DNA from 2 places in the Cohnella suwonensis genome. Region 1 is predicted to be linked to the other one. Evidence: riboswitches for the same ligand, from Rfam matches in the RefSeq annotation. Region 1 holds a riboswitch; the other holds the start of a gene.
What was found. Region 1 has a riboswitch for cyclic di-GMP ahead of ACFPPD_RS11415 (DUF192 domain-containing protein). Riboswitches for the same ligand answer to the same signal wherever they lie in the genome.
Positions count from the first base shown of each region.

Region 2: another riboswitch for cyclic di-GMP. It lies ahead of ACFPPD_RS04965 (RHS repeat-associated core domain-containing protein); the one in region 1 lies ahead of ACFPPD_RS11415 (DUF192 domain-containing protein).

Region 1 is NZ_JBHSMH010000030.1:96,690-104,326, reverse strand. Features, by position in the region: gene ACFPPD_RS11435 (pilus assembly protein TadG-related protein) at 1-123, opposite strand, end outside; gene ACFPPD_RS11430 (TadE/TadG family type IV pilus assembly protein) at 135-515, opposite strand; gene ACFPPD_RS11425 (A24 family peptidase) at 512-1,024, opposite strand; gene ACFPPD_RS11420 (Flp family type IVb pilin) at 1,106-1,312, opposite strand; gene ACFPPD_RS11415 (DUF192 domain-containing protein) at 1,408-1,785, opposite strand; cyclic di-GMP riboswitch class I at 1,868-1,954, opposite strand; gene ACFPPD_RS11410 (type IA DNA topoisomerase) at 2,323-4,647, opposite strand; gene ACFPPD_RS11405 (hypothetical protein) at 5,895-6,344, shown strand; gene ACFPPD_RS11400 (hypothetical protein) at 6,738-7,139, opposite strand; gene ACFPPD_RS11395 (GyrI-like domain-containing protein) at 7,173-7,637, opposite strand, start outside.
Region 2 is NZ_JBHSMH010000007.1:20,331-27,967, forward strand. Features, by position in the region: gene ACFPPD_RS04965 (RHS repeat-associated core domain-containing protein) at 1-2,079, opposite strand, end outside; cyclic di-GMP riboswitch class I at 2,228-2,315, opposite strand; gene ACFPPD_RS04970 (GMC oxidoreductase) at 2,534-2,653, shown strand; gene ACFPPD_RS04975 (alpha/beta hydrolase) at 2,710-3,639, opposite strand; gene ACFPPD_RS04980 (S8 family peptidase) at 4,135-5,604, shown strand; gene ACFPPD_RS04985 (sugar phosphate isomerase/epimerase family protein) at 5,746-6,585, opposite strand; gene ACFPPD_RS04990 (OmpL47-type beta-barrel domain-containing protein) at 6,702-7,637, opposite strand, start outside.

The DNA.
Region 1 (7,637 bases):
ATACATCGTGCCTCCGTCGACGACGAGTCCCGCGACGGTCAAGAGCAACAGCAGGGACATCCCCATCAATACGATCGAGCTGCCCTGTTGTTCCCGTAAGAGCTTCTTGGCCTTCCGCAACATTCTGCCCCCTCCTATTCCACCCGGATCGTCGAATTCGCGGACAGTACCGGAGCCGGGATGATTTCCGTCATTAATGGCGTAATCAGCGGCAAGGAATAAGTTAATTTGACGGTAATATCGTCTCCGTTTTTTCTGGTCGCCTGTCCCGGCGTGATCGTCACCTCTAAGTCGGAGGCGTCTCCCACGCGAAGATGATTTTTGGCGTAGTCCGCGATTTCCGCGTCCCCCTTGCCGAGTCCCCCCAGCCTAACCGCTTCCTGCGTCGTCATATTCAAGCTGGCGTAAGCGAACATGAGCCGTCCGATATCGACGACCCCGCAGATTAGCAGCAGCAATAGCGGGAGCAGCAGGGCGAATTCGACGAGCGACTGCCCTTTCTGTTCCTTGATCATCCCGCTCCCCATCCTCTCAACCACAAGCATACGGCGGATCCGCCCGCGATGGCGACGCCGTAAGGATACGCTCCCGAAGTCCAAACTCCATGGATGGCGGGCTTAACCCTGAGCCTTAGACACAGCAACACGTAACCGACGAATCGGATCCGGTCTCGGAAGCCGTTCTTGAACAGGACGATGCCCAGCGCGATCAATCCGCCGATCAACGCCATGTACACGGACGTCGCCGCGACGAACGCGGCCCCCTTAAGCGTTCCGACGAGCGCCAGAAGTTTCACGTCTCCCGCGCCCATTCCGCCGAGCATATAAGGAATAAGAAGGATCCCCAAGCCGAGCGCGAAGCCGAGCGACGAGAATGCGATACCCGCCCAGCCGTCCGCGAAAGCATGTATGCCGATTCCAGCCGCGAGCGCCGGGAAAACGACGGCGTTATAAATTTTCCTGTTCCTGAGATCGGTTACGACGCACGCGATTATCGCCATTAACAGAATTGCATTGGCCCACACGACGGTTCCTCCGTTTCGGGGATTAAAGAAGGCCATACGTTCTCGACGTATGGCCTTCCGGGCATCCGCAGACGCAGCCGCTTACGGGGTCGTCGTTGTCGTCGACGTCATTTGGGTTTTGGCGTCGCCGACCGTATCTTCCGCGTTATCGAACAAGGCGATAATGTGTCCGCGCAGAGCGATCAAAGCCGCTACGACCGCTACCGCGATTAGGCCAAGCACCAAGCCGTACTCCGTCATCCCTTGACCTTGCTCGTCTTTCACCAGTTGTTTGAATTTGTTCATCATTTTTAATTTCCTCCTAATAGTGGGTTTAATGGCTTTCTCGTTATTCAGAATTCATAAGTTTCACGCTTATCCCTCTCTGAATAACCTCCGCAAAGCTACTCTGTCGTCGCCTGGGACGCCAGAGGCGTGTTTGCTTGAAACACTGCCTTCTGTCCTAGCCTGACGCATGCACGTTCGAGCGTTCCCGCCGGGAGCTCCACGACGGAGCGCGTCCCCCGGAAAGCCGTTCCAAGCTTGCCGGGATCCAGCCGCAGCTGAATACCGACGATGCGATCCTCTTCGTCCAGATGAAGGACATCGATCGGATACTTCATGAAAAAAGAATGCACTCCCCGGCACGGTCGAATGTGCAAGCCGGACCCTTCCGATAGCGAACCCGTCAGCATAAGCCCTCTGAATCGCCGCGGGAAGGAATACGCCTCCGCGATTCGATGGCCGACGAGCTGTCCGCTCTCTTGAATGATCAGCTTCATTCGACTGAAATCCCCCCTCCATACGCAAAATAACCCACCTTTTCCCGAAAGGAGGGTTCATTAAAGAAACTCCCCTTCATCTTTCGGCAGCTGGCTGGCATCACGCTCTCGCGTTTTAGCCCCTATAGCTTTGCGTCGCCGACTTTCGTCGGCTTTGCCTTTATCGAGATTCAGCGGAGCGTGTCGTTCGCTGGTTCGATGTGTCTAATCATAAGCGGCGAAACGAAGTTCCTTGAATCCATCTAATTCCTCAATTTTCTGAATATTGCGTCATGCCGAACGGCACGGATCTTATCTAGTCCGAATGAACGAGTGCCGATAACTTAATAGGCTAATAGATCAATCTCCAATAAGTCGCAATGCTCTTGAACCGCTCGGCGTTCGACTTTTTCCTTCATGCGCGAGTCGAATGGAAGAATAAACCACGATTAGTTCTGGAAGCGCTTACCTGCATCTTGCGAACCATGATGCGCGCCATGTAAAAAAGGCTAGTCCCCGGCATCGGGACTAGTCTTTTTGTCGCGTATTCGGCGAAAGTCAAATTCGCTCGAGCGAAAGCTCGCCCGTTTCCGCCTTTTTCAGCACGATGATACCCTCGTAAGCTTCGCCTTCGGGAGTCTTGAATTTCAATTTGCCCGTCTTTCCTTTCTCGACGAGCGCCTTGACCATCGCGTCGGTTAACGTCCGGTCGAAGCTCTCTTTCCAGATGACGAAGCCGCACCCCGTCTTATAATGGCTGCAACCGTATCCCTTGCGTCCCATGAAAATATGGCCGCCGCACCCTGGACGCGGGCATACGCCGATCGTGCCGGGCTGTCCGCCCGCCGCTTCCGGCTTGGCGGCTGCCGCTTTGGCGTTCTTGCCGGGCGTCGCGGCGGATGACTTGGCGGCTGCCGCCTTGGAGGACTCCCGAGCCTTCTTCCGGTCGTCCGCCCCCTCCTTGCCTTTGCCGCCTTTCGCGGACGGCTCGGGCTTCGCGAACGCGTTCCTCGCCGCCGGCCGTTGAACGCTAACCTTGTCGATGATCAACCTCGTAAACCTTTTGACGTTGCCCATGAACGTGTCGGCCGACGCTTGTCCGCGCGAAATTTCCGTCAGCCTGCGCTCCCATTGGCCCGTCATCTCCGGCGACGTGAGCAGCTCGACGCCCGCTCCGCGGATGAGCTCGATCGCCGTCCGTCCCTTCGGCGTGATCATGATCTTCTTGCCTTGCATGTCGACGTAACCGACGTTCTTCAGCCGTTCGATCGTCGCCGCCCGCGTCGCCGGCGTACCGAGTCCGGAATCCTTCATCGCGTCGCGAAGCTCCTCGTCCTCGATCTGCTTGCCCGCGCTTTCCATCGCCTTCAGGAGCGTGCCTTCCGTATAGTGCTTCGGCGGCTGCGTTTCCTTCTCTTTCACTTCGACGTCGGAACAGACGACCGACCCGGCCGGATCGATCTCGAAATGCGCGTCCGTCTCCAGCGTCTCGTCTTCCGCCGATCCCGCTCCGTCTTCCTTGTCCTTGCCGCCGTCCTTGGAAGAGCCGGACGAAGACGGCTTGGACGACGGCGCATCCGCGGCGTAAATGACCTTCCACCCGAGCGATAGCAATTGCTTCACCGTCGTCTTGAACGTTTCCTTTTCCACCTCGGTGAGAACGGTATGTACTTTATACTCCGCCGCCGGATAGAAGTGAGAAAGGAACCGCTTGGCGATCAGGTCGTACAGCTTGCGCTCGTCCGGGGAAAGCCCCTGCGGCTTCTTCATCGTCGGCATGATCGCGTGGTGATCCTCGACCTTGGCCGGGTTGCACACGTTCTTGTTGTTCACGTGAACGAACCGCTTGTTAGCGCCCTGCACGAAGTCCCCATAATCCGGAGAGCTTCTCATCGCGTCCAGAATCTTGTGCATCTCCGGGATGTTCTGCTCGTTAACGTAGTTCGAGTTCGTCCGCGGATAAGAGATGACCTTGTGTTTCTCGTACAGCGCCTGCGCGACGTCGAGCGTCTTCTTCGCCGAGAAGCTGAACTTGCCGTTCGCTTCCCGCTGCAACAACGTCAGGTCGTATAGCTTGAACGGATACTCCTTCGTATCCTTGACCTCGTAGCTCGCGATCGCTCCCGTCTTGCCCCGGACCTTGTTCGCGATCGCTTCCGCCTTCTCCGGATCGGTCAGCCTGTCCCCTTGCCAGATGCCCTTATACGGCGCGGCGTCCCCTTGAGCGAAGATCCCGGTAATGTCGTAAAACTTCAGCGAATCGAACGCTTCGATCTGCTTCTGCCTGTCGTAAATAAGCGCGAGCACCGGCGTCTGGACGCGCCCGACGGACAGCAATTCGTTGTGCTTCGTCGTGAACGCGCGCGAGCCGTTCATGCCGATCAGCCAGTCCGCTTCGCTTCGCGCCCTGGCCGCTTGAGTCAGGTTGTCGTATTCCGTATTGTCCTTCAGCTGATCGAAGCCTTTGCGAATCGTCTCCGCCGTAAGGTCGGATATCCATAGCCGCTTCACCGGTTGCTTCAGCGACAAGTGCCTGACGATGAGGGAGAAAATATGCTGCCCCTCGCGCCCGGCATCGCACGCGTTAACGAGCTCGCCGCTTCGGGCCGCCAGCTCTTCGATGACCTTCAGTTGATCCTTCGTATTCGGGTTCGGCAGCAACTTGAACTGATCAGGGATGATCGGCAAGTCGCCGAACCGCCATTTCTTGTATTTCTCGTCGTAGAGGTCGGGCTCCGCCAATCCGATCAAGTGCCCGATCGCCCACGTGATGATATAGTTTTCTCCTTCAAGATAGGAGCGTCTATTCTGAGCTTTGGGCTCGATAACGGAGGCGATATTGCGGCCCATATCGGGCTTCTCCGCGATGACCAACGTCTTCAACAGCGCTCTTTCCTCTCCGTTCATAGTCTTCCGAATCATACCATGACGGCGCGGGTTGTGCTATATTTCGCTCGAGCCCGCAGGGCAATCGCGAACGAACGAATTCTGTCGGCGCAGCGCAAAGAAGGCTTGAAGTGGATCATGTACATTCTCTTCTCGATGACGCGGTTCAAAAAAGTACGTCCTCTCCGTATCCTGCCGCACCGACCAAGGACGCCGTTTATTCGCTCAAGGGCTCCGTTCGTTCCGAAGAAGGTCGTTCGCCTCTATGGGCGGATCTAACGCCCTGTTCTCTCCGAGAACGACGCCCGTGCCTTATCCGCTGTTCATTATCGTCGGAGAGCACGACTTGAATCTCGCGCGCGATGCCGCAACGGAACTGCATCGGCTAGAGCCGAGCTCGCGGCTCGCCGTTATCCCCGGAGCCGGTCATTGCGCGAACGCGGACGCCCCCGACGCATTCAACGGCATCTTGGATGCCTTCCTCTCGGATTCCCGCTCGTCAACTCGGCCGCGATTATGCCGCCGGCCAACCGACTCCGTCCGGTATTTGGCGAATATTTGTCCCCCACCCCGGGAATCTCTAAAAAAGCAATATCCTGCAGCGGCATGCGACGGACCAGCATCTGAATATGCACGCGCATCGCGTGCCCGACGGGTAGCCCGTTCGCGCGCCGGATGACCATGAAAGGCGCCGGGTCCGGCGCGGCGGGCGGCACCGCCGCCGAGCGTTAGATGCGCGACAGCCTCGGCTCCGGCGCCGACGTGCGCACCGTGACTAGCCTGGAAGCCGTCGCGCTCATCGACCGTCTCCGCTCGGGTGCCGAATGCTCGCCTACGTCGATGTCCCGCGATCTTCGTAAACTGCTGGAGCTTGCGAAGAAGTAAGTATGCAAGGTCCCTATGATCATTTCGCAGATGCATCAGGAGCCCCCGGCTAACTAGCCGAAGGTCTTACGTTATCTCTACAACTTTATTCGCGCGAGCACGAGGATCGCCGACAACAGCATGCCGCGATGCCGCGCGCGAGGAACGTTTCGGGCGGCGACCGTCAGCGCTAATATGAGCAATAACACGCCGCGACGACGATTTTCGCGCCCCTGCGCCCTGCTCGCTTACCTTGCAATCGCGAATGCCGCTGTTAAAATCTACATGGCGCCCAAAGCGCCGATAACGGGAACAATCTTCCCCATCCCTGCGTCTATTGGATAACGCGAACGGAACTTTAACGCCAGGAGTGAACGCCCATGATTTTCCTTCGTATCGGCCATGCCTCGCTGATCCGCGTAGCCGCCTTGTTGTCCGTCGTTCTCGGCGCTCTGTACATGCCTTCCGTGTTCCATATTCCGTCCGTTCTCTCCGGTCTAAGCCAAGAGATCAGCTCGGAAGAAAGGGCCGTGAAGCTGTGGGCGGTCTGCTCGCTATACGGCGGAATCATCATGTTCGCGGGAACGTTCGTCTCCCGTCTATCGGGTTCCCCCTTATTCCGCCGCCTCCTGTGGGGCTTGACGTTGCTGTCGGCGGTACTGCTCATCGTCGCGCAGCTCCCGCCGCTTTTCTGGTGGATGTACGTGGGGAGCGCCGTCCTCTCTTGGCACAGCGGCGCCGGCATGCTCTCCCACATGCTCGTGCTCTTGATCGGCTTCTTGGGTGGGCTGTCCACGATTCAGCCGGCCGGCCGCCATTCCGCTGAATGATGAGGCTAAAACGATATGATCGTGCGCTATTATAAAGCCTGCGAATATGCAGGCTTTGATTCTTTTCTAGCCCTAAAAAAAGATAAAACCTGCAAAAGCGCAGGTTTTGAATCAAGCAAAATTGTCTTATCGCCCGGCTGGAACTAAAAACTGCACATTTGCAGGTTTCGCCTGCCTCAAGCGCGCGGCAATCGAGTTATTCCTGCACTTTTGCAGGAATATCGATTGCGCTCGAGGAGGGGGAGTCGGAGGCCGATCATCTTCCCCTCCGTACTCTATTTGGCAGAATCTCAACATGAACCGCGCGGTTATGTTTAGTATCCTAACACCGAAGAGTAAGGGCACCGGGGAACAAAGGTAAAGCCAAGCGAACGATTAGGTAAAAACTACACTTTATGTAGTTTTAGCTGCTTCGCGGAAATGCGAGATAACTTCGGTCAATATATCGTAGGCTTCTTGCAGCGTTTCAACCCCTGCGCCGTCGTTATACTTCGTAATCAGTTCGGCAGCATAGCGTAGGTCGTTTGCAGTTCCTTCGTCGGGTGCGATGGTGGCGGCTTCTACGTATATTTGCGGTTCAAGGTCGGCGGTCATTAATTGAACGGGCGTAAGTGAATCATAGTCTTCTACGAACCTGCCTAAGTGATCGGCAGCTTCGGCTATGCGGGTTATAGGCGTCGTATCGTTAACCGTCCTAGATACCCAAGTAACAAGGAAGACAAGCCCGATAACCGCCACTGCTAGGACAAGGGCGATAACATCACGCTTTAGATCTTTCACTTCGCGGCTAGTCATTGGCTAGTCCCCCTCAAATGGGCTGGTCATTTATTATTTTTCTCGAATAGGAAAATATAAGTCAATCTCCGAGTTCGGATCGTCCGGCTTCGTGTAGCGCTGGTCATAAAACTCGAATTCGTATTTACCGGTTCGTGTCCCTCCGTCGTACTCGTATGGACTGTTCGGAAGCCAATGCCCCCAGAAATGTCCAAACGCTTCACTTATTCCGTCTAGAGGACCGCGATGAGTCAGCACGATATAGCGCGCAGCCGGCACTTCAATCCGCGTCATACCCTCGGGGATGTTGCCATCCTGATAGATTTGCACAGCTGCGGTATAGTCGAATGGCGCGCCGGACGAATTGTCCTGATTTTGAAGCATGAGACCGAAGCTTCGCCAACCGAGCAACCCCGTAATTTCCGGTATTCGCTCGCCGAATCGGCCCCACAGATTGGCAATGGCATTCTCGGAAGGAGGCAAAGACGAATTAAAATGAATCGTTTCGGTGATGCCGAC
Region 2 (7,637 bases), on a different contig from region 1:
TTCGTCTTTGACTTTGGAGAGTTGGCCGGCAGCATCGTATACGTACTCCAGCTTAACGCTGTCCGACTCGACGGTTTTCACGCCGAACGGACCGTATGCGTACACGGTTGTTCTACCGAGCGGATCGGCCTCCTTAGTCACTCTGCCTAGTGCATCGCGTGTTAGTTCCGTCTCCCGACCTAGCGGATCAATCGTTTTGGATAGCCGCCCCATCCGGTCATAACGGTAAGAATTCGTTCTCTGAAGCCCATCCTTAATGTTTACCAAATTCCCTTCCTTGGTTCTCTCATAGATCGTAACGACGCCAAGGGGATTTTTCTCCGAGACGAGCAATCCGTTCCGGTCATATTGATACTCCGTTGCGGCGCCATCGCCGACGACACGGCGGATCGCCTTCCCGTCATCATCATAGGTCATTTCCGCTTTATATCCGCCCGGAGAGGTTTCTTTCAACAATCGCCCGTTATTGTCATACTCGAATGCTGTCGCATTTTCGAGCGGGTCGGTCTTCCGGATAATGTTGCCTTGCGTATCGTAAGTAAAGCCGATCGAGCTGCCCGATTCATTGGCCATCGAAACGAGCTGCCCTTTATCGTCGTAGCCAAAATGCCCGGTGACGCCATCGGGAGTTTTCCTCTCCACGATATTGCCGTTATCGTCGTATACGAAAGCCGTCTCCGTACCGTCCGGGTGCTTGATCCGCTTCGGGAGTTTCCATCGATCGTCATATTCGTACATGGTCACGGCACCGCTAACTTCCGTTTTTTTCTTCTCATTGCCGTCCGCGTTATATTCGGTCGTTTCAGTCCCGCGGATCGACTCTATTTTCGTGATCAGTCCTTTCTCGTTGTATTGATAAGCAACTGTTTCGCCCAAAGGATTGATGATGCTCGCAACTTTGCCATCTGCGATGCCATATGCCCATTCGTTGTTCAGCGCATCTGTCAGAATAGTCTTGTCTTCGCCGTAGGCAAAAGCAAGCTGGATCGAGCCGCTGCCGTCCAGAATAGACTCGACTTTGTTCTGAGCGTTATACCGGAAAGTCTTGACCGCACCTTCGCCGTTTGTAAGCGTGGACAGGCGGTTCTTGTCATCATAGCCGTAGCTGATCGTTCTCCCTTCCGGTGACACAGCTGTCGTGAGGCGTCCGGAATCGTCGTAAGCGAACGTGAACGTTTTGTTCATCGGATCGATGATTTGCGTAATGACGCCGTTCTCCCACTGGAATTGAATCAGGCGGTTTGCCGTATCCGTAATGCCGGTCAGCTTGCCGCTATCGTTATAGGCGAAAGATATCGTATTTCCGTAACGGTCCTGAAGCTTGACCATTTTTCCGGCTTTTGCATCCTGTGAACTGCGCCACGGCGCAAAATAACCGTAGTATGTAATTTTCGCCCCGCTGCTTTTGGTGACGACGTATTCATGCTCGCTGATTCGCTCCAATTGTTCTCCGTCGACAGGCTCATAATGGCCCTTATGCAGCTCATAGTTGACCTTGTCGTCCCCGTCGTATTCCAAAATATATCCTTCGGAATCGTCTTTAATGAACGAATAGCTGTTTACCGTTTCGTCCCAGCGGAATTCGCCCAAGGCATAATCGGCGTACATACGAAGGAGCGAATTCCAGTTAAAGTCCCACCCGATCCCGAATGCGCCCGGTTCGCTGCCCGAGCTGTCATAAGTCCGCTCCAAATCGAATCCGAACCCGATGCCCGGCAGATGAATGTCGGTGGATTGCAGCTTCAATTGACCGGTGGCCAAGTCCACCGGGTGGTTCATCGGATCTTCGGACTCAGGACCGGCGGCCGGTTGGGTTGAGGCTCCGCCTGATGAGCCCGCTACCGGGGCCGCAGGCTGTCCAGGGTTCAGTCCCGAGGGCAGGGAAGGGACCGCGTTTTGCAAAGGATTAGGCAGCTGTGGACGATAGCCTTCTGCTTGTCCGGGGAGCTGTTTCAAAATCTCCAGAGGGTCAACATAACCCGGGGCCGCGCTGCTTCCACCCCTAGCGAATACGGACGTTTGCACGGAACTGAAAATTACAAAAAATGTCATAAAACAGACTAATATACGCTTCTTCATAACTTACCCTCCTACGGTTATTGCTTTTCGAAAGAAAAGCAATTTGTGCTGTAATGCGGAGATCAATAAAAAAGCGTACAAAAAACAGCCTAACGCAAAACCGCGAGGATTGCGTAAGCTGCATAAAGGTTTAGTTAAAAAAATCACCCTTGGCAGCCTGGCAATCATAGCTCGATTAGAGCTTTAGACCCATGGCTTTGCGTCATCCTCTTTCGAGGATTTTGCCTTTATCACGATAATTATGATGAAAAAAGAAGAATTATCCATATTATATGGAACCAATCTACTAAAATCAACATTTTTATAGTAATTTGGATGTGCTATAAAGTAGGGATTTAGGGTATAAATCTGTACTCCTATTGACTCAATACTAAACATGGGTTGGCATGGTGGCTCCCTACGGCCGTCTGCGTCTATGGGGCCTTAGCTCTGCTTGGCGAGACGAACTTGCCGAATGAGCATTGACAGCAGAGACGGGGCGACCAATCCCTATGGCGAAGTGTTCGGCGTAAGCGGTTTGTTCGTGGCCGATAATAGCGTCCTCCCTCTCACGGGAGCATCCAATCCGCTTTAACGACGATAGCTCTCACGCTGCGCACCGCGGATTTTATCAAGAAGAAACCGTGACTATTATGGGGTCTTGCCCGCATAGAAGAGCAGGTAATGCTCCAGTTGCCCGCTCCAGTAAGCGGCATCATGCCCGCCGGGGCCGGGAACCCACTGCGCATCGACGTTCATCGTCCGAAGCACCTCGTACAGTTTGTAATCTTTTTCCGCTAACGCATCCCCTTCTCCGGCATCCAAATAAATGTCCACGTCTGCCAGCTTGCCCGATGCGGCCAGCTTAAACGGATCCCTTGCGCTCCGCAACGCCTCGTTCGCATAGAGCCAATCCCGCTGATCCGTAAATAGGTCGGTCGATGTATAATTCCATAGCGCGGCGCTATGCGCGCCGATTTTACCGAAGAGGTCGGGATAGGTAAATCCGAGATAAAGGGACGCGTACCCTCCCATGGATGCGCCGCCGATATACCTGCCGGATCGGGATGCTTGCGTACTATAATGACTGTCCACGTAAGAGATAACGTCTTGAATCAGATAGTCCTCGTAGGGGCCGATACTCACGCCTCCCGGATCTTCGCCCTCTCCGGGCTTCGTATTCACGCCGAAGCTATTCCCGTAATCCGGAGAGACGATAATGACGGGGTTTATTCGGTCTTCTTGAAGGAGCCGATTCGCGACATCGTCTATATGGAGATAAGTAAACCAAGAATCATGCGTGCCGCCGTAACCATATAACAAGTAGATCACCGGGTATCGCGCGTCGGGACTGTATGCCGGAGGAAGATAGACGGACAAGCTCATATCGCGATTTAGCGCCGTGCTATGAAAGCTGACCGAATCGATCCGCGAGTTGACGATAGCCGAAGATGAGGAGGAAGGCGGGTCTGGCACGGGGGAAACCGATGAGATCGCGGCCGGCCGCGCGTCGTCCGAACAGCCAATGAGAATAAGCAGGCTGAATGTCGCAATAACCGTTGAAGCGAGACCATTTTTCATGTCTTGCATAACCTCCCGGTTTTCATCCAAGTCATAGATTGTTTTGGCTTAATTCTCTTACAAGTATATTTATTATTCTGCAATGATTCCACTAAATGCCGCGTTAACACAATTCGACATCTTCCCTGTTATACTTGAGTTTCATGGGAAGGACAGGTGAAAATGAAAAAGTCTTTAAGCAGCTTTCGTCGCGGGTTCGCAAGTGCCATGTGGGCATTGTCATGTTTCTTGATCGCGGCGAGCTTATACGTTAGATGGTTTCACGCTTAACGACAGTTCAGCGGTCTCCTTCTCGTGGTGCGGGTTCTTCAGCTTGAGCCTCGATTCTATCACCGTTCCGATCCCCCCTTCGAATTTCTTCCGCGGAGTCTAAAACTTACTAGTTTACGGAGGTTCGACAAAAGTAGTGTTAATCCATCAAAGGGTTATGCGGACATTGGAAGGAATATTAACTGAAATACGCTGTATTCCAAGTATAGATAGAGGAGGATGTCTATGAAGAAGAAACTCGCTGTCGCCGTCGTTATGTCCTGCATCTTCTCCACCACCCTATTTGGAGCGTCCGGTTATTCGAAAAGTTCGGATACCGCCCCAAGTACCCGCTATTTGATCGCCTTTCAGAAAGACCTGCCTTCCAACTATGCAGATCTGATCGCCCAAGCCGGCGGTACGGTGTTAAGGGCTCTGCCGGAGATCGGCGGCGTCGAGGTCGAATCCGCATCGCCGGCCTTCCTGACGAATGTGCAAAGTATCGCAGGTATTCAAGCCGCCAACGTAGAATTGCCGCACAGCTTAATCGACGGACTGACGGATCCCGCCGCAGCCGACGGACAACCCGTAACGGACATCCCGCAAGACGCCGATAACTATTGGAGCTACCAGTGGGATATGCAGCGTCTAACCCGCAACGGCGATTCATACTCCCTGGAGAGCGGCGGATCCGTAAACGGCGATGGCACCGTTAACCACAAAGCGGTAGTCGGGGTAATCGACTCCGGCATCGATGCGAATCACCCCGATCTCAAGGCGAATTTCCTAGGCGGGATGAACTTCGTGCCGGCGGGCGTAGACTCGACGGAAACGGGCGACCCCTTGGACGTTCTCGACAGGGGAGGCCACGGCACCCATGTGGCGGGCTCCATTGCCGCTAACGGGAAAGTCAAAGGCGTTGGGCCCAATTTGGGAATCCGAGCTTACCGTGTTTTTCCGGAAAGCGGTAGCGCTCCTACCTCCTGGATCGTTGCAGCGATCCTTCAGGCGGCTAACGATCGCGTGGACGTCATCAACATGTCGATCGGCGGATTTGATGCCATTTCTCCATATATGTTCCTTGGGACGGGTCCGTATAAAGACGTCGCCGACATATTGCTCTGGAAGAGGGCCGTCAGCTATGCGGTCAATCACAATGTCACTGTCGTCGCCGCCTCGGGCAACGAGTCGCTGAACCTCAATAATCCGACGGACATCACGGATTACTTAAACCAGGAATACGGGCCGCTCGGCTTCGAGTTTAAGGGGGCTTCCAAAGAAGTGCCCGGACAAATATCCGGTGTTATCAATGTCTCTTCTTCCATTCAATGGACGACCGACCAAATCGCTTTCTATTCCAACTACGGATCCAGCGCCATCGACGTGGCGGCGCCAGGCGGAGACAACGGGCCCGTATACGATGCTACCCGCGATCTCGGCACACGGGATTTTCATTTCCGAACATTGAGCACCTATCCGACCTATCTCGCTCCTTACTTCACCTCCAACCTGATCGGATACGCGCTCATGCACGGCACCTCAATGGCCTCTCCAAAAGTCGCCGGAGTCGCCGGCGTCATTAAAGCCGCCCATCCGGAATATAGTCCATCGCAGGTTGCCGCCCTTATTCGTAAGACGGCGCTGGACTACGGCAAAAAAGGCCATGATCAGCTGTTTGGCTCCGGAGAAGCGAATGCTTACGCTGCATTGAAGTAATCGTGCAATTGTCCCGCCACCTGCGTTTAGCCGCTGAGGCGGGGGATTCTTGGGTAATCGAATCTAACGATTCGAACTTGACTAAGCGCATTAAAGGGCATCCGATTGGATGCCCTTTGATGTATCTTTAAGCGATCATTCCTACCGGTTTCTTGCCGCGACCCGTCCTTCCCTAACGAAACGAGCCGCCTCCGCCATTTGCGATTCGCCGACCGCTTCCAGCGTCACATAGCCATGCGGCTTATACTTCTCCAGCAGCTCGAAGAATAGCGGGTAGTTCAGCTCCCCCGAGCCGGCCGCCGTCTCCGTCAAAGTCCCGTCCGCTTCGCGGCGCAAGTCCTTCGCGTGCGCGCTGACGATTCGCGGGCCGAGCATGCGGAATGCTTCCCGGATCGTGCGCTCCTGCTCTTCGAACCGCGGGCCGTTCATCAAATTGCACGGGTCCAGGACGACGCCGACGCACGAAGACGGGAAACGTTCCAACGTCTCGGCCAGCGTCTCCGACGAATCGATCAGATGCCGCTGGGCCGCTTCCAGCCCGATCGTAACGCCCCATCGCTCCGCCTCTTCGACCAATTCCTCCAGCGCCCTGTCCAACCGTTCCGCATGTTTGGAACGCCGGTCCGGATCGGTCGCGCCGCCGACCTCCGTCCCCACGATCGGCGCCCCGAAATGCCGCGCGCAACGCAAATGCTCCTTGAAGCGGTCTACGTTGTGCCGGTACGTTTCGTCATCAAGCTCTGTCAGGCTCGCGTAGCAGCCGAGCACCGCAATCCGGACGCCATGTTTCTCGAAGGCGCCCCCCACCTCCTGCGCCAATCCGGGGCTTAGCTTCCCAAGCGCACAGTCGGCATCGGAAATCGCTTTGGACAGCGCCAACTGAACATAGGGGAATCCGAAGGCGGCCGTCTTCGCCGCCAGTTCCTTATAAGGTTGCCTTCCGAGCAAGTGCGCCAATATTCCCGCCGACATAGCTTCCATCCTCTCCCGCTTTCCTCTGGCATCTCATTCTACATTATATAGGATGGACGGTTGGCATTTACAAACGGGAAACAAAATCCCTCCGAGGTTGCTCGAAGGGATCTTTTCTTTATTTATTAACTTTGGATTTTGACGGTTTTTTCTCCGACTACCAGAATGCCGTTGACATAGCCGCGGAAGTGGAGGGTAACCTCGGAACCCGTCCAATTAAAATCGGAGCGTTCGAACTTGAATTGACCGAGCTTCGCCTGATTGTAATAGCCATTATTGCTATTGAGGGCCTTCACGCCGTTAAGCGTTACGCTATTCAGATCGAAGCCTTGGCTGTTGTATCCGTCCGGCAAGTCTACGCGAACGGTGAACACTCCTTTATTGCCTTTGATGACGGTAGGAGTTACCGTAATCGTAGCCTGAAGGAAAACCGCGAACTGTTTTTTCAGCGTGGTAGTCAAGCCCACGGCATCTGTTACGGTTACCGTGACGGTATAGATTCCCGGCTTATTCACGATCAACTCGCTGCCGTTCGTTACCGCCGTTTCCGTCATCGAATCCGGCCCCATGACTGTCATTTTCTCATCGGCCACTCCCGAAAGCTTATCGGTCGCCGAATAAGACAATTTCAGCGCCGTTCCTGCTTTCACCTCTTCGTTCAGATCCATCGTAACGACCGGTGCGGACTTATCGATTTTGACGTCGGCCGTACTTGCCGTTTCGATGTTGCCGGCCTTATCCACCGAGTAGAAAGCAATAGGATGAATGCCTTCATTGCTCACCGTGAACGAGCTGCCTTCCCGGTACTCGGAACCGTCGATCGCGTAAAATGTTTTCGCTGCGCCGCTTTCCGCGTCCGTTGCGGTTAATGCGACGGCCACATCTTCTTTAGTCCACGTCGATGGAACGTTAGACACGGTCACGGGCGCCGTTCCGTCGACTTTCGCTTCGACCGTATGCTCGGCTTCTTTGTTGCCCGCCTGATCGATCGAGTAATACCGGATTTGATGGATGCCGTCGCCGCTCACCGTGAACGAGGTACCTTCCCGGAACTCGGAACC